Regions from separate parts of the Solibacillus sp. FSL K6-1523 genome, predicted to be linked through region 2. Evidence: riboswitches for the same ligand, from Rfam matches in the RefSeq annotation. Region 2 holds a riboswitch; each other region holds the start of a gene.
The links. A riboswitch is a leader RNA that binds a small molecule or an ion and turns the genes downstream of it on or off. The one in region 2 is predicted to bind cobalamin.
Positions count from the first base shown of each region.

Region 1: linked by a shared signal. The riboswitch ahead of MHI10_RS02585 (ABC transporter substrate-binding protein) and the one ahead of MHI10_RS05910 (hypothetical protein) in region 2 are both predicted to bind cobalamin.
Region 3: linked by a shared signal. The riboswitch ahead of cobJ (precorrin-3B C(17)-methyltransferase) and the one ahead of MHI10_RS05910 (hypothetical protein) in region 2 are both predicted to bind cobalamin.
Region 4: linked by a shared signal. The riboswitch ahead of MHI10_RS00925 (class I SAM-dependent methyltransferase) and the one ahead of MHI10_RS05910 (hypothetical protein) in region 2 are both predicted to bind cobalamin.

Region 1 is NZ_JBBOSU010000001.1:541,664-547,444, forward strand. It holds gene MHI10_RS02575 (amino acid ABC transporter ATP-binding protein) at 1-317, shown strand, start outside; gene MHI10_RS02580 (polysaccharide deacetylase family protein) at 435-1,379, opposite strand; cobalamin riboswitch at 1,724-1,925, shown strand; gene MHI10_RS02585 (ABC transporter substrate-binding protein) at 2,073-3,035, shown strand; gene MHI10_RS02590 (FecCD family ABC transporter permease) at 3,028-4,026, shown strand; gene MHI10_RS02595 (adenosylcobinamide amidohydrolase) at 4,026-5,489, shown strand; gene MHI10_RS02600 (cob(I)yrinic acid a,c-diamide adenosyltransferase) at 5,640-5,781, shown strand, end outside.
Region 2 is NZ_JBBOSU010000001.1:1,287,076-1,292,856, reverse strand. It holds gene MHI10_RS05930 (histidine phosphatase family protein) at 1-317, opposite strand, end outside; gene MHI10_RS05925 (adenosylcobinamide-GDP ribazoletransferase) at 290-1,072, opposite strand; gene MHI10_RS05920 (bifunctional adenosylcobinamide kinase/adenosylcobinamide-phosphate guanylyltransferase) at 1,076-1,618, opposite strand; gene MHI10_RS05915 (ABC transporter substrate-binding protein) at 1,877-2,833, opposite strand; gene MHI10_RS05910 (hypothetical protein) at 2,830-3,378, opposite strand; cobalamin riboswitch at 3,519-3,700, opposite strand; gene MHI10_RS05905 (hypothetical protein) at 3,856-4,743, opposite strand; gene MHI10_RS05900 (MarR family winged helix-turn-helix transcriptional regulator) at 4,931-5,398, opposite strand; gene MHI10_RS05895 (hypothetical protein) at 5,687-5,781, shown strand, end outside.
Region 3 is NZ_JBBOSU010000001.1:163,521-169,301, reverse strand. It holds gene cobK (precorrin-6A reductase) at 1-157, opposite strand, end outside; gene cobJ (precorrin-3B C(17)-methyltransferase) at 168-1,886, opposite strand; cobalamin riboswitch at 2,044-2,227, opposite strand; gene MHI10_RS00850 (ABC transporter permease) at 2,308-3,090, opposite strand; gene MHI10_RS00845 (ABC transporter ATP-binding protein) at 3,077-3,979, opposite strand; gene MHI10_RS00840 (PLD nuclease N-terminal domain-containing protein) at 3,976-4,176, opposite strand; gene MHI10_RS00835 (helix-turn-helix domain-containing protein) at 4,176-5,294, opposite strand; gene MHI10_RS00830 (protein-tyrosine phosphatase family protein) at 5,442-5,781, opposite strand, start outside.
Region 4 is NZ_JBBOSU010000001.1:179,217-184,997, reverse strand. It holds gene MHI10_RS00945 (sulfite reductase) at 1-67, opposite strand, end outside; gene MHI10_RS00940 (ABC transporter substrate-binding protein) at 104-1,087, opposite strand; gene MHI10_RS00935 (ABC transporter ATP-binding protein) at 1,115-1,876, opposite strand; gene MHI10_RS00930 (FecCD family ABC transporter permease) at 1,878-2,918, opposite strand; gene MHI10_RS00925 (class I SAM-dependent methyltransferase) at 2,915-3,745, opposite strand; cobalamin riboswitch at 4,044-4,220, opposite strand; gene MHI10_RS00920 (cobyric acid synthase) at 4,196-5,677, opposite strand; gene MHI10_RS00915 (cob(I)yrinic acid a,c-diamide adenosyltransferase) at 5,677-5,781, opposite strand, start outside.

The DNA of each region.
Region 1 (5,781 bases), 750 kb from region 2:
GGGTTGGAATTGCGCGCGCGGTCGCTTTGAATCCAGATATTATTTTATTTGATGAACCTACGTCAGCATTAGATCCAGAGCTTGTTGGAGAGGTGTTAACCGTTATGAGGGAGATAGCCAAGGAAGGGACGACAATGCTTGTTGTAACGCATGAAATGTCATTCGCACGCGATGTAGCAAACCGGGTTATCTTTATGGATGGGGGAAATATTGTAGAGGAAGGCACGCCACATGAAATTTTTGTCCAACCAAAAGAAGAGAGGACAAAACGTTTTCTTCAGCGCGTGTTGCCGGATGATTATACGTATCATATATAAAGGTCGGAATGGGTGAATTTTTACTTGCGATGTCATTCATAACATATCGGCCTCTTTATTGATCAACCTAATATTTGAATAATCAGGTGTATCCATGTAGAGGCCATATTAAGGAGATTACAGACGTGCATCCTTCTGAAAGTTAAGGGCGAAATGATTAGCTTCTTCGTATACGGCAAACTTATACCCCTGTTCTCTGTAAAATGCAATAATCTCTGGAAGTGCCGCCAAAGTTTGTGGTTTTTCGTGCATTAGCACAACTTCTCTATCAGCTTTTGTGCCACTTTTAATATTCTCTATAATTTGGGATGGATTATCTTTTAACGACCAGTCATTGGAATCAATTGTCCAATCCCAAACTTTAATGTTTGCGTCTACGATTTGATTGCGAATCTGTTCACTTTTCAACCCTGGTGCGGAACCATAAGGAGGGCGAACTAAACGGGGGTTTGTACCAGTAATCTCATGAATTAGTGCTAACGCTTCGTTCATCTCGGGTACAAACTGATTATCCTTGTATAATGTTTTGGATTCATGCGTCATGCTATGGGCACCGATATAATGTCCTTCTGTTGTTGCCCGTTTTACACTTTCCTGGAGATGCTTCTTTTTCAGGTTACTTCCTTGCATGAAAAAGGTTACTTTCACATTTTGCTCGTATAAGACATCTAGAAATTGGCCTGTTAATATGCTAGGACCATCATCAAATGTTAGGTAGACCACTTTATCTAAAGATATTTCTTCTGTACTTGCTTGTTCCTTATCTTGGCTGATTGGGGCTTCTACCTCCTCTGTAGAATCTTGTTGGGTGTTGTTGTTAACTTCAGAATTTGAGTGTTCTAAAGATTCTTCCTTTAGATTAGTTTGTTCTTTACCTTGGTTAATCGAAGGCTCTACTTTTTCGGTCATATCTTGCTTACTACTTTTTTCATTAATAGCATACGATTTTCCTACAATAAAACCAGCAAAAAAAATAGGGATTAGCATAACCAGTATCGTCATTACAATTCGTGATCTTCTTTTTTTTCTTCTTTTGTCATACTCATTTTGTGGTGCTCTCATGATTGTTAAATCCTCCTGCTGTAAATTTGAGTGTTTATGTACGTTCGTTTTTCCGTATATTATATGAAACTAGTAGACATTTGAATGTGTTTGCTATTTGAAGTGCAAAGCGATAGTGGACCTCTCGATGTTTTGTAATAATAAAATATTCACTTTTTCTAATTTTCAACATGTCGCAAATACGTTCTACCTATTTGACGGGTCAGGCAAATAAAAAGTTTATATTAATTTTATATAAATAGGTTCAACTTATATATTTAATGAATAGTGATGAAGTTTCTGAAAACTCCCTCTTATCTACATACAAACATTCATTCTTCCGCTATAATAGAATAACCTATCAATTAAATAAGAAATGTGAAGGTTCTTAAAAAATTAGTTTTTCAAATTAATGAATAAGGATTAAAAGGGAAATCGGTTTCAGTCCGATGCGGTCCCGCCACTGTAAATGCGAGTTTGTTGAAAAAAGCCACTGAAGAAATTTGGGAAGGTATCAACAAGTATTCATGCATGAGCCAGGAGACCTGCCTCTACATTGCCAACAGTAAACCTGCGAGGATCGGGAGTGGCTTATAATTATCGATTCGAAATTATTTGCATACATCAATGGAAGTCTCCCAAGTTGGAGGCTTCTTTCTTTTGGTTGAAAAAACGGTTCTAGATAGGCTACGTAAAATTTAGGAGGAAAATAAAATGAAGAAAATACAAAGTTTAGCAATGCTCTTTTTAATGGCGATGCTCGTACTAGTAGGTTGTGGCACAGGGGATTCTAAGCCTACAACAAATGATACAGAACAAAACAAAACAGCAAAAGGTAAGGATAGTGCAGCTGCACAATTCCCTGTAACGGTAACGGATTCACTAGGAAGAGAGATAGCATTAGAAAAACAACCCGAACGTATTATTTCTCTTGCCCCTTCAAATACTGAAATTTTATTTGGCTTAGGGTTAAATGAAGAAATTGTCGGCGTTTCAGATAACGATACTTTCCCAGAACAAGCAACGACAAAGGAAAAAGTAGGCGGCATGGAATTTAATTTAGAGCTAATCGCATCACTTAAACCAGACATCGTATTTGCGCATGAATCAGGCATGTACAATTTTGAAAAGGGCATGGAACAGTTAGAAGCAATGGGCATTGCTGTTTTTGTCGTAAAAAATACGGTGAATTTTGAAGAAACATATGAAACGATGAAGCAAATTGGGCAACTAACAGGCAAGGTAGCACAAGCAGATGAGATGGTTGCTACTATGCAAAAAGATATTGAAGAAATGACAACTAAGGCAGTTGGTTTAGATGGGAAATCGGCATTTATTGTTGTAGGTACGAACCCCGATTTATACGCGGTTGGCACAGGAACATTTATTAATGAAATGCTTCATACGGTAGGTGTTAAAAATAGTGTGACACAACCAGGTTGGCTACAATATAGCGCAGAGCAATTTGTAAGTGACAATCCAGAAGTGATTTTAGTAACATACGAAGACGATATTGAGGCAATTTTATCAAATCCAGCTTATGCAGAAATGGATGCAGTGAAATCTGGAAATGTTCATTTAATTGATGCGGATACAACAAGTCGTCAAGGACCTCGTATTGTAGAAGGTATTCAATCAATTGCACAAACAATGTATCCAGAGGTTTTCGGTGAATAAAAAATATACATTCGCTTATTTAGTATCAATCGTTTTGCTGCTATTAAGCGTATGGCTCGGTGTGTCAATTGGCTCGGTTAATATTCCGATTGCAACATTATGGGACAAGGCGACTGATCCCGTTGCCCACAGTATTTTATGGAAAATCAGAATGCCCCGTGTCATTTTAGCAGCAATTATCGGAGCTTCTTTAGCGATTGCAGGTGCAGCTTTTCAAGGGTTGCTTAAAAATCCACTGGCAGATCCGTATACATTAGGAATTTCTTCAGGTGCCTCGGTTGGTGCTGTGATGACGATTTTCCTAGGTATCTCGATTCCATTATTGGGAACCTTTACATTACCTGTATTTAGTATGATTGGTGCGCTACTAACGATGATTGCAGTATTAAGCTTTGCGCGAATCGTAGACCGTACACTGAAAATGGAAACACTTATTTTAACAGGTGTTATTTTTAGTTCCTTTTTAGGTTCTTGCATTTCGTTAATGGTCGCCTTAACAGGAGAAGAGTTGCGAGAAATTATCGGTTGGCTTTTAGGCAGTGTTTCAATGCGCGGTTGGCCGTATGTGAAAATGATTTTGCCATTCGCGATTATCGGAACCGTTATTATTTGGTTACAACGCCGCGAATTAAATGCGATGATTTATGGTGAAGAACGTGCGCAATATTTAGGAGTTAATGTGAAACGTAGTAAATTTATGATTTTAGCGGGTGGTTCGATGCTAACAGGTGCATCTGTTGCAGCGTCTGGTACAATTGGCTTTGTTGGTCTTGTAATTCCGCATATGGTCCGCAGTATTATCGGGGCAGATCATCGACATTTACTCCCAATTTCCTTATTGAACGGGGCAAGCTTACTCGTCATTTGTGATTTAGTATCGCGGACAATTATTGCGCCAGTTGAGCTACCAATCGGTGTAATTACAGCGTTTATCGGTGCACCAGTATTTGCTTATATTTTCTTTAAACAGCGTAGAAAGGGGGGAGCATGATGCTAAAGGTTCAAAATATTTCAGGTGGCTATCATGCAAACCCAATTGTCAAAAACATGTCATTTCAAGTAGGTAAGGGAAAAATTCTTGGAATACTTGGACCGAATGGTAGCGGCAAATCGACACTATTAAAAATTATTAGTGGTGTACTTAAACCGCAAGACGGGCAAATCATCATAGATGGGCAAGCAATTGAAAGTTATTCTGTGAAACAGTTAGCAAAAAAAATGGCGGTACTCCCTCAACTACATGCGAGCAGTTTTTCAAATACTGTCTATGATGCGATTTCTTTAGGGCGTTACCCACATCAAAGTGGCTTTTTCTCTTCATGGTCAAAAAAAGATGAACAGGCAGTACAGACGGCGATGGAACAAACAGGTGTGGCACGTTATAAAGAGCATTATTTAGAGCTGTTATCGGGCGGTGAGCAGCAACGTGTATTTATTGCACAAGCATTGGCGCAAAATTCGGAGCTACTGTTATTAGACGAACCGACGAACCATTTAGATATCGCACATCAAAAACAAATTTTAGATATGATTCGCCAACAAGTGGAACAAAATGGATTAACAGTCGTGTCCATATTCCATGATATTAACCTAGCTTCACTTTATTGCGATGAATTATTACTATTAGAAGACGGCGAAATGCGTGCGTTTGGATTACCGCATGAAGTCGTTTTACAAGGGCAAATAGAGGACGTTTACCAAGCGCGAATTGCTACATATCCGCATCCTGAATTACCGAAACCACAAATTACGATGCTACCAGCGAAGGAAATGCAACGTAATTTTGCAAAGGTAGTGGTAGACGATTTTCGCATAACGGAGGACTATATTGAATACACTGCACAAGCTCCGTTAAAAGTTGTTTCTTCCGCGGTGCATAATGCGGGAATCGGTTGGTATGAAAGCTTTTTAAATCGCGCTATTTCTCCTTACTATGATATAAATAAAGTAAATGATGAAACGGTTGCCTTTTTACAGCAGCATCAGTTTGCTCCTACGAATACAGTTGTTATGTTGACCGCGGTGGCTATGAACTGTGCAGAAATTCAAGCTTTTTCATCAGGAAGTTGTGAAATCGTCGTCATGGTTACAGCAGGTGTTGGTAATGGTATTGATGTAACGAAAGCGTATTTGCGTGATGATTCATTTCATATCGGTACGGTGAATACGTGGGTTTTTGTGAATGGCAAGCTGTCCGATGAAGCATTTATCCAAGCGATGATTACCGCAACAGAGGCGAAGACAAAAGCATTTGCAGAACAGCAAGTGGTTGATCAACAAACGAAAACGATTGCTACGGGTACAGCAACAGATAGCTTATTAATTGCCGCGACACAGCAGGGCGAGAAAATGCCTTATGCAGGACCAATTACCGAAATTGGAAAGCTAATTGGGCGAGGCGTTTTTGAAACTACGATGGCGGCAATCGTTAAATACAAGCAAGCGCGGAAATAGTTTTACGCTAAAGCGGTGTTGGCATTGGCTATTAAATGAGTTTATTTGGCGATTAACCGTATCAGTTTGGCTAATAACGGATAAATTCTGGCGATTAACGATTGAAAAATGGCTATAAAGTGAAGATTCAATCATGAAAGGGTGAGTAGAATGAAATTATATACGAAGCAAGGCGATAAAGGGAAAACAAGCATTATCGGAGGTCGTGTCGACAAAGACCATTTACGCGTACAAGCATATGGCACGATTGATGAGCTGAATTCTTTCATTGGGAAGGCCATTTTTGAACTGG
Region 2 (5,781 bases):
GATACTGTATAAGGATCGTCAATCCAAGCGCGATAAATAGACTGCTCTTTTAACTGCTCATATGTATGCATTTCAAAATCGCCAAAATTACTTTCCCGCAGTTGCTGCATCCCAATATAATTTACATTCGGAAAATAGCATGCGGCGGTTTGTTGACAGCGCAGTAAATCACTACCATAGATGATAGTTGGTGCAATGGGCAACTGTGCCGTTACTTCTTGTAAAATCGGTTCATCTGTCCAACCGATGTATTTTCGTTCTACATTCGCTTGCGTTTTTTCATGTCGAATTAAATGAATAGTAACACCACGAGCCATAAAAATACCTCCATCCCTTCACAATGTGCGCCGAGTAAATCGCCACTCACACCGCCAAAGTTTTTTACAATCCACTTGCGGTACAGGAACACTCCTATAAGCAGAGCCACCACAAGGAACACCATATGATAGTCTGCAAGCGCAATACAAATAACGATGTAGCCCACACATAAAAGCACGACACTGATGGCAAGCTGCTTTTTTATAATAATCCCTTTAAAATAGGCTGCTAGTCCCGTTTGTTTTGACGTTTCAGTTGTTAAAAATACAGTTAACACACCAATCCGCGCAAGAAATGGTATGCATAATAAAAATGGAATAATCGCTAAGTTTCCTTGCACAATCGCCTCGTAAACAAAGCCTATTTTCAATAATAGTAAGCACATGACACTAATGACACCAAACGCACCTGTTCGCGGGTCATCTAAAATGGCTAAACGCTTTTCTTTATCTCCGTATGAAAAATAAGCATCACTCATATCAATCCAGCCGTCTAAATGTAAGCCACCTGTCACTACAATCATCCCGACAACGAGAATGATTGCTAATAATAACGGTGAAATATCGCTATATGTAAATAATCCATAAGCCGTTGTCGCATATATGCCGCCCATTAGTAATCCAAGTATCGGTAAAAAGGCATACATCCATGTAACGGTTTTTGCGTTCATCTCAAACGATTTTTTCACGGGAATAGCCGAGAAAAATTGCCACGCTAATAAAAATCCAATTGTACTATTTTTCAACTTGTTCACCTCTTATTTCCATTGTTGTACAAGTTGGTATTGTACTTCATAAGCTGATTCACAATGTGTCACAATCCATTGATGAAATTGTCCGATCAGCTTTCGGTACAGTTCCACTTCATCAAATGGTGAGCGTGGTTCATCCAATATTTCATTCGATACAATGACAACCCGCACTCCTTGCTGTTGCCATGCAAGTAGCTGTTCTTGAAAGGCCAATATATAATCCGCAATCCGCTGCTCACGATTATCAAGCGTTTCTGTATGATACAACACATTGGCCAGCCATGTTGTGACACATTCAAATAATAGCACATGCTGAGCATTAAGCTGCTTCATTGCAGCCGGTATTTCCACTTGCATTTCAACAGTTAGCCAGTGTAACCCTTGCTGTTCGCGGTCTAGCTGATGCCGTTTAATTCGCGCTTCCATTTCTCGGTCAAACGCGACACCTGTTGCAACATAAATATACCGCGCGTCCTGTCCATATCGCTGAACAAACCGCTCTGCAAAGGCGCTCTTCCCACTTCTTACGCCACCTGTAATAAAAATCATTTATTTCTCACCCCTTAAAGCAGTAAAAGAACAAGCCGTTTTCTTAGCCTGTTCTCTAATTATAGATTTATATCAATTACGCCGAGGTGTAATTGCGTCCAGATTTTTTCGAGCTCGCTCGAAAAACTCCCCTTAAAAATCTGTGACATCCGCCGGGGCTTAGGTCAACACGAAGTTGATCACAAAGGCGTTGTCACAGGACGTGACGGGTTTAGCCTTTGTTCCCCAATTCAGCCGGGGTTTGAACCCCCGCTGAATCTAGTTAAATAGCTCTGGATAGACTGTTTCTGCCATGATTTGAACAGCTTGACCTATTCGTGGTGCTGGACGAGACATAATATCTCCATCAACTAAAAACACTTGTTTATTCGTCAATGCACTAATTTTATCCCAGCCAGCGCGTCCCATAATTTCACCGATTGGATCGTCTATATAATTCGTCGTTGTAATAATGATTTCGGGATTACGTAGGATAACATCTTCCTCAGCAACACTTATCCAGCTTTTTTGATCTGCAAAAATATTTTCGACACCTGCTGCATCCATTATTTCTTGTTGGAATGTTTCATTACCTGTTGTCCAAAGATCTGGTGCAGGTGAAATTTCGTAATATACTTTTTTCTTTGTTGCGATTGTAGCTGTTCTATCTTGTACTTCTTTAATTTGAGTTTGAATATCTTTGACGATTTGTTCACCAGTTGGCTTCACACCCATTACTTCTGATAATTGAATAATATCTGAATATACATCCTCAAATTGAGCAGCCGATTCGATAACAAATACTTTTAATCCAGCATCTTCTAGCTGATTAATTTGTGCTTCATCACCAACTGTATAGGCAACTACAACGTCCGGGTTTAATTCTACAATACGTTCTGCATTAATAACAGTAGATGTTGAAACACGCTCAATCTTTTGGGCAGCTTCTGGGTAACTATCATAATCTGTTGCACCGATAATTTTATCTCCTACACCTAATTCAAATAAAATTTCAGTATTGCTTGGTTGTAATGACACAACTGTTTCAGGTACAGCATCAAATGTCACTTCTACACCACGATCATCAATAACTTTATAAGATTCATTCGTATTAGATCCTTGCTGTTCTTGATTTACTTCGCCTTTTGGCTGGCTCGCTGTTTTTTCATCCACTCCACATGCTGTTAGTAAAAGCGCGGCTGCGAGTGGTGCAACCCATTTCATTTTAATTTTCATCGGTGTTCCTCTTTTCTTTTTTTAACTGGATAAGATTTACTAATAAACGGAATTTCATTATAAGCATGTTGTTTGTTCATATAAACAGCCATAACGAAAAATACATTCGCTAAAAGCCCTAAGAAATCAAATAAAATTTCCGGTACATCTCGTTCTTCACTCACTTTATGTAAAGCACGGTATGACTTTTTCGCTTCACTTCGGCAAATATGAAGCCTTACAGCACTTTCTATTCCCTGTGGCAATAAAAACTGTTGAATCACGTCTTCAACATGACTGACATAAAAATCATAGCGCTCACTTAACCAATTTAAATCATCTAAAGTAATCGCCATTTTCCCTCGTACAGAACCATTTACATGATAAGCAAGTGGCTGAATAATTTGCAAGTCTTCTAAAACAATCCTTCCTTTATCATCCTCTACTAATGTTGGTAAGACCGCACCAATTCTAGTCGTCAATGAATCTGTTCGGATTTCATAATCCACTAAAGAAATTTTTTCACGCATAAATGGATAGCACGAATAACGCATGTCCTTTTTCAATGCAAGTCCCTCACTTTTGTTCTAATTATTTGTAACGGCAATAAAAAAATGCCACCCAAGGAAATGGATGGCATCATAAATATCATAATAGAAAACTACGATTATTCCTGCCGCACATTCTCTTTAAATCCGAAGAGTATTTGTTACGATCAGAAAAAGCTTGGTGTCTTGGCTTTGCGCTTATCATACACGTGAAAATATCCCCACTTTTTAGCAGTCTCTTTTCATCAGTATTTATCAGCGCTCACAGTTACGGATATAGCTTCGGATTCACACCGAATTCCCAATTTATGCTTATAGCACTTTTTCCTGCAAACTTATTAAATTGATAAACATACTGTACCATACGAAAGTTCACATGCAAATAAGTATTTAGGTATAACGTTATTTTAACACGTCTGTTGATTGACTAACCTTTCTGTAAAAAAACAATAAAAAAGAGTATTCTCATGTAGATTCGCGTTGAATTGGAAGTTATTAATCTCCACCCCCACCACAGCTTGAGCAAGAACTACCAGACGAGCAACTATTACAAGAGCTTCCAGACCCGCAACTCGTACAACTTGATGAACCGTTGCTGCTTTCATTCATGTAATTATAAAATTCATCATAATGAAAATAGGAAACAGATAGGAAAGGAATGAGCATTGCGTTGTATTTTTGCTGACTTTTCCCTTTCTTCATCATTGCACGTATGGCATTTTTATCATGGTCTTTCACTCTATTTGCCGTTTTTTTCATGGATGCAATCAGTGAAAGGACAACTGGCATACTCTTGGCATCACTCTTAAAATATTTATCTATTAATTCATTTTCCGGGAAATCTTTAAATTCATCAATAATATTGGGAGGCACAGGGAATCTGAAAAAGCCTTTATATAGATGAATGTTCTCCTTTCTTATGTAGAAAAGTTCCGCATATATCCAATCAAAAAAACCACGTAAATTTGGATCTGGTTCCACATTAACATTCGGACTGTGATGAAGTGTTGTCCCTAAATAATTTTTTGAAAAGTCCTCATACTCACGGGTAAACATAAGCATCTCATGCCATAATTCATCGACTTTCTCACTAAACATTGGCGATTCTTTTAAAAGAGAAGTCAAAATAAAATAACGTTTCAAATCCAGAAGACGCCAGCCGTACTCATTTCCCTTTAACTTATTTTGTCTACTTACCCGATCCGCTACATTTTCCATATAACCTTTATTAAGGGATTGCTCCAAGTCGACACTGAGCTTTTTTAATCCTTTAATTGATTTTATATCTAATACTTGTGGAGCTAAACTAAATGTAAATGCGCGTTTTTTGCGTATAAATAATATAAACCAAATTAAAACGACAAGCAGGATTAACCATTCCATTGAACTCCCCCCATTCCTATTTGAAAACATTTCCATAATCTTACCACGGTTTCTTTACTAAGGACCATCCATTATTGTGCTAAATATGGATGTAACCTTGACCAGTTATAGAAATGTGCAAAAAAATATGTAGGGGAAAATCCACTTTCAGATTTCCTCCTACAAAATTAATTAATATTGTAAATATTTAACCTTTATTCAAAATCTTTTTCATTAAATCCAAAAATAAAGTTTTTTCATCTTCTGTAAGATTTTCAGTGAAGACTTGTTCAACCGTTCTCCAAACATTTAGAACTTCCTCTTTTATATCCATACCTGCTTGCGTAAGGGAAACGAGTGTTACGCGTTTATCCAAATCTGAACGTTTCATCGTTACAAGGCCAACATCTTCTAATCGTCGTACGGACTTTGCAACGGTTGAATGATTAATCCCTAATGATTTACAAAGTGCATTTTGTGATTGATTATCCTCTTTCCAAAGCTGCATTAGCATCATTTCTTGTCCTGGAAATAACCCAACCTTTCGTAATAGATCAGTTGCTGTTGCGCGATGGAGGCGAGCGAGTGAGATGATTGCGAAATTAGTAGGGAATTCTGAAGCAGTGAAAATACCATCAACTTCAGATAGCGTTTTAGAACATTGGTTTTCTGACATGAAAAGCTCCCCTTTTATAAATATTGATTGCCACTTTTTGATATTCCACATATCCTTTACGATTTCTCAAAGAATACGCTTTTTAAACCATTATATAATAATACACCATTTGAAAGTCGTTCTACTACGTGCCGGTTTGACAATTGCCAAGTGGAACAACAAAACCAACTTAGTTTTCTATCATAATTCGTTTGAGTTGCATCATCTAAATTTCTGTGATAATTTTATGTTGCCGGCAACTAATATAGTAATCTAAGTTATTTTTTTAGTTAAGAAGGGAATATTGAAATGAAAAATCAAAGTTTATTTTATAAAATTGTTCGAATTATTTTTGGAGTCATGATGGTTGGATCGGGTATCGGCATGATTATATTAGGTGGATT
Region 3 (5,781 bases), 1.1 Mb from region 2:
CGATTGAAAGGCGCCCTACTTGATAGGCAATGCCCGCTTCCTTCAAGCTATTTGCTGCTGAATCTGTCACGACGGTTGCTAATAATAAATGCCCCTTGTTTTGTAGCTCAATGGCCAATTCACGTGCATCGCTCGTCCCTGCTAAAAATAAAATCATGTCACCCCTCCTAATCGCCACATGGTGCTTCTTCTACTTTGATTTTGCAGCTCATATCTTGGTACGTGAAATGGGCAACTTTCTTTACGCGCTTAAAGTATTTAAAGAAGCGCTCATTTGGATGTGCATGTTCTTTATATTCCTCAACGATCTTCGTTAATAATGGAATCAGTTCATCTGGCTCTAATCCTTCTGCGACTGGTTGTGCAGCGTGTGCCGTTCGACCAACTGGCTTGGCGCCAATAAAAAGATCGAATTTCTTTTTACGATAGACAATGCCAATATCATCGAAAATTGGGCGATAGCAAGCCATTCCACAGCCATTAAAACCAACATGCAATTCCTTTGGTAGCTTCAAACCGCCAAGCGTATCCATAATTTCCTCCGCATATGGAATCGAATCTGCCTTCTCTCCATAGCAAAAATCACATGCCTTTATGTTTAAGACATCTCCCATAGGCAGCACGTACAACCCTGTTTCACGTAATAATCCAACGACTTTTTCCGGTGCTTCAGTAGGAATCTTTACATGGAAACGATGATCTGGTGTATATTCAAGAGTTCCCTCTTCTCCTACTACTTCAGCAAGTACCTTCATTTGCTGTGGTGTAATGATTTTATTTGCAACACCTGGTGAAACGGCAAATTCAAAAATCGATTCGATTGCTTGCTGTACTAAAAAGTCCGTCTTCACAGGTTCGTTTGATATACAAGCTAATGCCATTCTTGCCATCTCAAGTGCTGACTTTTTCTCCGGAAGTTGTTGAAATTCTGCTGGCACTACCGGCGCTGGTTCTACAGTAGTTACACTCACTTCTTTCAAAGGCTCTATTTTAAGGTTTGGCCCTGCTTTAATTGCCTCAATCTTTTCATAGCCCGATTTTGCTTCTCCTGTTTCTTGATCAAGCGCCCATGGTTCTGCTTCTTTTTTCAAGCGTTGATGCGGTTTCCAAACTTGTTTTTCATCACCGAGCGTATACTTTCTTTGATAGCCACGTGGTGTAATAATTTTATTATCGTAAAAGAATGTGGAGGAGTTCCCAACTACAACAGTCGTTAACATACCAATATCATGGTCTAACATTTCCGCTAAATTTGTTAATACGATATTTTGGCTTTCTCGATAAGCACTCTTCACTAATCCTACTGGTGTATCAGGTGAACGATACTTCAGCAAAATACGCTGTGCTTCTACAATTTGACGTGTTCTCCGTCCTGATTTTGGATTGTAGAATGCGATGACAAAATCCGCCATTGCTGCAGCTTCAATACGCTTTTCAATGACTGTCCAAGGCGTTAAGTGGTCACTCAAACTGATCGTACAAGAGTCATGCATTACCGGTGCACCAAGTAAGCTCGCACATGAATTAATCGCTGAAATTCCTGGCACAACTTCTACTTCAATACCTGTTGCCTCAGTCCAACCTTTTTCAATTAAAACCTCATACACTAAACCAGCCATGCCGTATACGCCCGCATCACCACTCGAAATGACTGCAACGATATTTCCTGCCTCTGCCTGTTTAACAGCATCTTGCGCTCGTGATACTTCTTCGGTCATACCTGTACTGACAATTGTTTGTGCTGTTACTAAATGGCGAATTAAATCTACATACGTTTTATAACCCATAATATGATTACTTTGCTGTAATGCATCTACGGCTCTTTTTGTAATATGTTCTCGATCTCCAGGACCAAACCCAACTACAAAAATCTTCCCTTTACCCAAAACGTTCCCCTCCAATAAAAAAAGATACCCAAACTTCTTTTACAAAAGAAGTTTGGGTATCTGAAAATTTATATAAAAAATCGTATTTTCAAAAAATAGAATCTACTACGACCTGCTATATTTGAGTTCTCATCTACACTTCTCCCACCGAAAAGTAAGTAATCGAATTAAACAAGCAGGTTTCCTGGCTTAAACTTCACTTTACTCTCACATCTTCCCATCCTCATCAGACAGTGATATTCGTGATTTCATCCGTTATTACAGTAGCGGGGGCTGCATTAGATTTTCACTAATTTCCCTATTATTCTCAAAATATAAGCACTCATTTAATAGTTTATTAAATTATGACTTTACAATACCATATAAATGAAATATTACAACTATTTAATAATTATCTTAGCAATTTCATCTTTATAAAAAGCTAAACCTTCACCGTACTTGCTCGCTTCTTACTAAAGTAAATTCCTATAATAACAAAGACAAACATTAATGAAACCGTCATTGTAAATGTACTCCAAAATATTGACATCGTGACAGATTCATCAATAAGTCGCAATCCATATGTCGACAATTTATACGGAGTAACCGTCCAAAAACCACCAATGATGGAGTCTACAACTGAACCAATCAAGATCAAAAAAATTGCAATCGTCGTAGCAACCGGTGTTTTGAATGCTGCACTCATTGCCACTGTAACCGCCATGACAAATAGGAGCCATATACAATACGTTCCAAGCATCGCCATAAAGCGAGTAGGATCTACTTTGCCATATAAAAGTACCGTATAATACACACTTCCCGCATAGCCAGCTGTTGCACTAATAATTGCTACGCTGCTCGCCACAATCCATTTGCTCAAAAACATTGCGGTAAAGGAAATCGGACGCACATACAATAATGTGGCTGTGCCGCTTTGGCGTTCCTTGCTAAACGTACCTATATAGGAAGCAATTAGTACGATTAATCCAATAGATTGAAACTGTCCCGTTGAAGCCGCCAGTAAATCCATCGCATGAAGTTCTGGCATCATCATCGCAAATCCTTCAGGCATATTACCAACTGCATTCAAAATATCCTCCATGAAATAATTGAGGATTGGATCACTTACACCGAGTAGAACAAAGACAATCGGAATCCATATAAATTTAAAACTACGCCAGCTTTCCCGCCATTCTTTTACTAACAACGTGTTAAATTGACCCATTAGTTCCCGCCACCTTCATGAAGATTTCTTCCAAGCTCGCTGTTTCCCGCTCCACTTTTACAACGTGATACGGGGATTTCGCTAAACGATAAAGTAACTGTTGCATCGATGGTTTTTCTTCTCGGATTTCAACATAAGCAATATTTTGTTCTGCTTTTGCTACAAGCTCTGATTGACTCGCAAACTGTCTTGCTTCTTCATTTGATGCAAACTGGATTTTATAGCGCGGCTCATCAAATTTTGTACACACTTGATGAAGGGATCCTTGCTCGACAAGTTGACCTTTTCGTAAAAAGAGCACTTGATCGGTCATTTCCTCCGCGTCATTTAAAATATGCGTCGAATATAAAATCGTCGTTTGCTGTTGAATTTCTTTCAGTAAGTTCATAATTTCTCTACGCCCAACAGGGTCAAGCGCTGATACCGGCTCATCTAGCAATAATAATTTCGGTTGATGAATAATAGCTTGTGCGATACCTAAACGTTGCTTCATCCCACCTGAAAACGTTGCTACTTTTTTGTGCATCGCCGCTCCAAGACCGACGAATTCTAATATTTTTTGTGCTTCTTTTTTTACTTTTCTTTTTTCCACACCACTTAAATTTGCGGTCATTTCCAAAAATTCAAATGCCGTTAGCCAAGAAAAAAATTGCGGATACTGCGGCAAAAAGCCGATTGCACTTCGAATATCTTTAACACCTGGCATTAGAATTTGACCACTTGTTGGTTGTAACAAGCCTGTTAGCATTGATAATGTGGTCGTTTTCCCCGCACCATTTGGACCAATGAGAGCGGTTGCTGTATGTTCTTCCAATGTAAACGACACGTGATCGACAACTTTTTGTTCACCATATTGTTTGGTTAATTGCGCTACTTGAATACATGTCATTGGCTTTTACGTCCGAAAATAAAGTACAAAATCGGTCCAATTGTTGAAACAAATAATGCAACGACTACCCATAACCATTTCGGTCCATTCGTTGCGCCGTTACGTGCAATATCAACAATCACAACAAGTGCCAAAATAAATTGCAAAATAATTAAAGGGGCAATAAGCGCCCAATTTATATTCGCTAATTCTTCCACTATAATTCCTCCTCTAGTTGTAAATGATGTTGTAAATTCGTCATCATTATTTTAAATTGCGTATTGTCTTGTAGTGCATTAAATATTGGATTATTTGCAATACTTGTTACAAGATCTTTTTTAATCGACAAATTATCCCGTGGCGCTTGTTTATCAATTCGCTCCTGCTGATCAATCCAGTCCCCGAGCTTGTAAAAATAACGATCTCCTTGTAACTCCAATGGAAATTTTAATGTGCTACAAACTTTGATATAGTATTCAATCATTTGAAGCGCCTGCTCTGTTTGATTTCTCATCATATATCCACCTGCTGCTTTAATATAAAACACAAGCGCTATATTAGGATTTAAGTTTGCAATTTGAAAAGTTTCAAGCAACTGCTGTATACGTTTTATCGTTTCGTCAAAATGGACAGTATGATCAATTTCAAGCAACAATGTTTCCGTTGCATTTGAAATTAACCCGACCGTTTGCTGATACATGCTCACCTGCAAAACTTCTTTCGCCTTTTCTTTAGTACCGAGCATCGTATGCGCTGTTGCAATCAATTGCTCAGCCCCATATTGCACAGCTGCTTCTTCCCCTAATAATTCAAGCACTTGCTTCGGTTTCCCTTGCATAATAGAAATGTATGCTTCTAAAACTGTCGCTTCATATGATAGCTGGCGATGATGGCTTTGCGTTTTAATGCGCTCACATAAAGTAAGACATTTCCCCAAAATTTCATCTGGGTTCGCGGCTTTCGGATAATAATTCATATATAGTTGCACGATTTTTAACAAGAATGGAAAGCATGAATAATATTCTGCTATCATTTCATCGATTTGTTCATCTACTTGCTCGAACGGCTCATTTCCAAGCTTCGTAGCAAACATTGCATAAGTAGACATAATTCGTTCCTTCGTCATTTGCGGTTCATAGCCTAATAGAAGATCAATCGACACATTGAAATAAGTTGCGAGCTTCGGTAAAATTGTTATATCAGGATAACTTAATCCCTTCTCCCACTTCGAAACGGCTGCGCGTGATACACCGACATAGTGCGCAATTTGTTCTTGCGTCACTGCTAGTTCTTTTCGGCGCTCCGTGAAAATTTGGGCAAATTGAAAGTTTTGCATATGCATCCTCCTCTTACTACTAACTATAAAGATATTTAATGGGAAAAAGTAGCGAATGCATGTTAATTTTTCGTACATTCGTCAACTGGTAGTTGCAATGCATATAAAAAAAACGAAATCGCGCAAGTAAGTGCGATTTCGTTTTTACTATTTTATATAAAGTCTTTCAAGCGCTGCCTGCATATTGTCACGTACTTTTACTGCCGGGCGTGCTTCTTTTACTTGCGTAATGGCTTCATCTAAACTCGATGCAGCTCCGATTTCTAACAATGTCGCTACAGCCATAACACCCGCGCGACCTGTGCCACTACCGCAATGAATGTAAATCTTTTCACCCGTTTCATATGCTTGTGCTAATTTTTCCGCACCTGCTTTAATCGTTTCAGCTGTTGCCTCTTCTGTAATCGGCGTATGAATATAGTTGTACGCTTGCTCGCCTTCACGACCATTGACACGCACATCAAATACCGTATCAATTTGCTCAGAT
Region 4 (5,781 bases), 1.1 Mb from region 2:
CAAATGTTTTAGTAGGCATTGGGAGTTGCATTGCTTTCTCAAAGTTTTGCCGTACGTATTGCTCCATGTTTATACCACCTTTGCTTTTACTAATTTTTAATCGTTAAAATGAATCTGGATATAATCCTTTTGCTAAAATTTCTAACGCTTCTGCTACACGTACGCCTTCTGAAGCTGCTGATAATGGGAGCACAACAAAATGCTCCTTTTGAACAGCTGGTGTTTGGCTAAGTGCAGGATCCGCTTTTAAGAAAGCAATTTTTTGCTCAGCAGTTGTTGAACCGTAATCAATGACAACAATTGCTTCTGGTGCATGTTCAACAGCGTCTTCTTTCGATACAGTTGCCCAGTTTTTTTCGATATCACCAAATACATTTTTACCACCAGCCATTGTTACTAATGTATTCATAAAGTTTTGTGTTGCCGTGAACACTTCCGTATCCCCACTATCGAAAACAAGCACTTCGATTGGTTTTTCATTTGCAGGTAATTTTTCAGTAATCGCTTCAATTTCCTTATTCATTTTTTCAATTAAAGCTTCACCACGTTCTTCTACACGGAAAATCGTAGCAATGTTACGAATATCGGTATAAATATCTTCTAATGTTGGACCCACTTTGATCGATGAAGATTGTAAATAACTATTAATGCCAAGCTCCTTTAATTCTTCACGAGACATGACATTTTTAGGGTTAAATGCACTTGCCCATCCGCCATAAATAAAATCAGCTTCATTTGCAATAATTTGTTCCTTTGATGGATAGCGTTCAGCTAGTACAGGTACTTCTGCATACGCCTCCTGTAATGGCTCATAAATTTCATCATCCAAATAAGATGTACCAATCATTGAATCTTCCAAACCTAACGCAAGCATAATTTCCGTTACGTGCTGATTAATTGTAATCGCGCGTTTTGGTACTTCTGTATACTCTAATGTCATACCTTCATTTTCAATTGTTACAACTTCAGCCGATGCTTCAGCATTTAATGGTTCCTTTTTTATTTCTGGCTCTGTTTTGTTACATGCAGTTAAAAGTAGTGATACTGTTAAGAAGATAGAAGCCCAAAAAGTTTTTTGTTTTTTCATGATTTCCCCTCATACTTTCTCAAAGTATTATTTAGTATAAAAAAATAAGTGGAGCTTGTTTGTAAATGGATTCGTTGAAATACCTACACGGACGCGGAAAACATCCATCATTGTTTGTTCTGTAAACACTTGTTTTGGTGTGCCCTGCTCATACAGCGTCCCATCTTTCATCACAATCACTTCATCACAATAAGCTGCCGCTAAATTCAAATCATGCAAAGCTGTAATAATCGTGACGGGTAGGTCCTTCACTAAATCCATTAAATGCAGTTGATGCTCAATATCTAAATGATTTGTCGGTTCATCTAATACTAAAATTTTTGCCTTTTGCGCTAATGCGCGAGCTAACATGACACGCTTCTTTTCACCACCAGATAAATGGACGAATGTTCGATCCGCTAAATGGCCAACATTTGAAAGTGCCATACACTCCTCGACAATTTTAAAGTCTTCCACATTGTCTGAGCTTAGCCATTTTTTATATGGTATACGCCCCATCATAACGAGGTCCTTCACCGTAAAATCAAAGAGCACCGGAGATTCTTGACTGACAACGGCCATTTGCTGCGCTAGTTTTTTAGGGGAGATATCCCAAATTTCCTTTTCATGTAGCGTCACACTACCCGATGTTTGCTTTAAATGACGATAAATCATTTTTAGCATCGTCGTTTTACCACTACCATTTGGTCCAATGATGCCGATGAATTTCCCTTCCTCAATTGTGATGGACAAATTACGCAAAATTGCTTTTTCTGCTATAGAATATTCTAGGTCTTGAAGTTGTATCATTTTATTCCCCTTCTCCAAATGCATATCGCTGACGACGTAGCATCCAAATAAAGAATGGGCTACCACATAACGCTGTAATAATTCCAATTGGCATTTCTTCTGGTGCAATCGCAATACGTGCGCCCATATCCGCCCAAACGATAAAAATCGCGCCAAGTAATGCACTTAAAGGTAGGACAACTTTGTAATTTGAGCCGACTAACATTCTTACGATATGAGGAACGATTAATCCGACAAAACCGATACTTCCACTAACCGCTACAACAACACCCGTTAATAACGAAACAATAATAATAATAAAAATTCGAAAACGCTCAATATTAATTCCTAATGTTGCAGCTGTTTCCGTGCCGAGCAATAATGCATTTAATTGGCGATAGCTTAATGTTAGTAATGTAAAAACGATGACGAATACAACAGCAGGAATTCCAATGTTATTCCATTTTGCTCCGCCTAAACTGCCTAACATCCAATGCATGACCGCTTGAATGCCCCCTTGCTCCTTAGACATCATCAGCATAAAGTTCGTTAGCGCGCTTAGTACCATAGAAATCGCAACACCTGAAAGAAGTAAGCGAATCATGGATGTTCGTCCGCCAATACGAGCAAGTAAAAAAACGATACTTACAGCTGCGATTGCTCCTAAAAAAGCTGCAAATGATAGCGCATAGACACCGAGAAAGCTAAATGCACCGAGTAAAATAACCGATGTTGCACCAACAGAAGCACCCGATGAAACACCTAAAATATACGGATCTGCAATCGAGTTTTTCACTAATGCTTGAATGGCTGCACCACAAATTGCAAGTGATGCACCTACAATCATCGCGAGTAGGACACGCGGCACACGCAGTTCCATAATAATGATTTGCTGAGCGTTCGATGCGTTTGTAGTTGGTACTATACCAAGTTTATACATGAGTACCTCTATAATAAGTGAGGGGGTAATGCCTACAGAACCAACCATAATCGCGCCGATTCCTGAGCAAAGTAAAATAACGAATAACATAACTAACCAAACGTAAAATTTCCTGTTCTTCATCGCTTCACAGGCTCCCAACTAATAATCGCCGCGTAAAATTTATGACGATAGATAATTTCTCCGTTTTCTTCCGTTATAAAACCTGCAAGTGCTGCTTTTACATCATCGATCTGAAACGTGTCATTTAAAATCTTCTTACTTTGCGCGGTATATAATGCTTCATATGAGGCATAGCGATATGTACGTTCTAGTGGAAGCATTTCACAATCTGCATAAATCCCAAGCTGATAAAGCATATTGACGATTCCAATATAATCACGCCTTGGATATTTAATTTGATAACCGAATTGTTGATCGAGTACAACATAATGAGGCTGAATAGGCCCTGTTGTTAAGCCGATAATGACGCGCTTTTTTGCCAAGCGATTCATCTTCAACAATGCCTCATTCATTTCATAGATCCGGTAATAACAATTGACGCCAATGACAACATCATGCTTTTCTACTTCAGCATCTTCCCATTTTGCATGGACGTACTGCACCCCTTCGTCTTCTACAAAATATTGTTGTAAATATTGAAGAACACTTTCTGAACCATCTACTAATGTTAGCTTTTCAGCATCTTCTCGTAATGGAAAGGTGTAATTTCCCCATCCCGGACCGATTTCTAAACACGTCGCATTTTCCGGTATATGTTTCCGCATTTTTTCATAAATCGGCTTCGTATGGGCATCCGTTTGGCGATAGGATTTTTTTTGCATCGATTGAGACCAAAATGCTTCTTCTAATGCATCATCAATCATTCGTTCAGGCATTTCACCGTGCCAATTATGCATGCCTTCTTTCCATAGCTTCTCAAAATCGATATGTAAAGGTGACCCTTTCATTTCAAGCATCTCCTTTCTTATAAAATACAAAAAAACGTATAAATCAAATTGTTTATACGATCAAATACGCCTCGGCGTATTTGCGTCCAGATTTTTTTTCGAGCTTGCTCGAAAAACTCCTCTAAAAAATCTGTGACATCCGCCGGGGGCTTTAACTTGATTCAGCCTGGAATTGAACTCCCACTGAATTAAAGTCATTCTTGGCATTCATCCCCCACTAATAGAAGTGGAGAACTTCTGCTGAAGCAAGTTAATATGCCATTATGTATTGCATAGTGGCTCTTATACTCCCGTAAGAACAATATTCCGTTTATCAGCAGGTATCCTGACTTCGCATCCTAAAGTTCATAGCCCTTCCCGCAAATATTTTGCAGTGGTATCGCTACAACTCTCCGCTTCACAGTGGCGGGTACCGTGGTGACTTTCCATCACTCTTCCCTTTACGTATTTCTACACTGATAAATGTATTAAATTGTATACTTTCTTCATATCTAAATGCTGGCGCACATGTTCATCCAAAAGTTCATACGCCTGTTCACGACGATCCTCATCTGATACAACATCCCCAGCAACTAATTCCAGATTTTTTTCATTGCGTATAAGGTTGAAATAGTCGCGTGTAAAATGACGATTTTGGAAGATACCATGCACATATGTACCGATAATTTGTTCCGTATAAACACCATCTTGTCGACCATCATCAAAAGTAATAAACGGTGTCATTTTCTTCGTTGCCACACTGCGACCTAAATGGATTTCATAACCCTTCACATCGTGACCTGTTACAGTTTGGCCATGTACTTGTACGGTTTGTTTTTCTGTTACAAAATGCGTCTCAATTGGTAATAGCCCGAGTGATAAGTACGTGCCACCACTTCCTTCAATCGCAGACTCATCGCGAATGACTTCTCCAAGCATTTGGTAGCCTCCACAAATACCTACGACTTTTCCACCTTTTTGTGCATGCTTCAAAATGCCTTGTGCTAAGCCATTTTCTTGTAGCCACAAAAAATCTTCTACCGTATTTTTAGTGCCTGGCAAAATAATGACATCTGGCTGCTTTAAATCTTTTAATGAAGACACAAACCGAGGTCCCACTCCTGGTTCCTCAAATAATGGGTCAACATCTGTAAAGTTTGAAATACAAGGTAAGCGAATAATCGCAACATCAATTGCAAATTCTTGTTGCTGTGGTTTTTTTAATCGTAAGCTCGATAGTGCCATCGAATCCTCCGCTTCAATTTGTACATCCACATATGGAATAACACCTAAAACAGGAATTCCCGTATAGTTTTCAAGCCATTCCACACCACTATCCAATAATTCCTTCATCCCTCGGAATTTATTAATAATGACACCTTTTACCCGAGCGCGTTCTTCATCATCCAAAAGTGCTAACGTACCAACGATTGAGGCAAACACACCACCACGTTCAATATCCGCAACTAAAATGACACTTGCATCGGTTTCGTGTGCCATACGCATATTCGCAATATCACGTGCTTTCAAATTGATCTCCGCTGGACTGCCCGCACCTTCCAATACTAAAATTTCAAACTGTTCGCTTAGACGCCCAAGTGATTTCCGTATTTCTGGCATAACATCCTCTACAAATGTTTCTCGGTATGTCAAAGCATCCATATTCGCTAAATGTTTTCCATGTAAAATCACTTCAGATATCATTTCCCCTTTTGGTTTTAGGAGGATTGGATTCATATCTGTTGTCGCGTCAATTTTAGCGGCTTCTGCTTGTACACCTTGGGCACGACCAATTTCACCACCACTTTTTGTAATGTATGAATTCAATGCCATATTTTGTGATTTGAACGGTGCTACGCGAAATCCATCATTCGCAAAAATCCGGCAAAGTGCTGTGCAAATGACACTTTTTCCAACATCTGAGGACGTCCCTTGAATCATAATTGCTTTCATTAAAATTCAAGACCTTTCATTGCTTTAACATCTTGCTCCTCGTAATAATGCTTTGTCGCATCGATTGTCGAAACTAAATCTGCCATGGCAATAAGTGATGGATG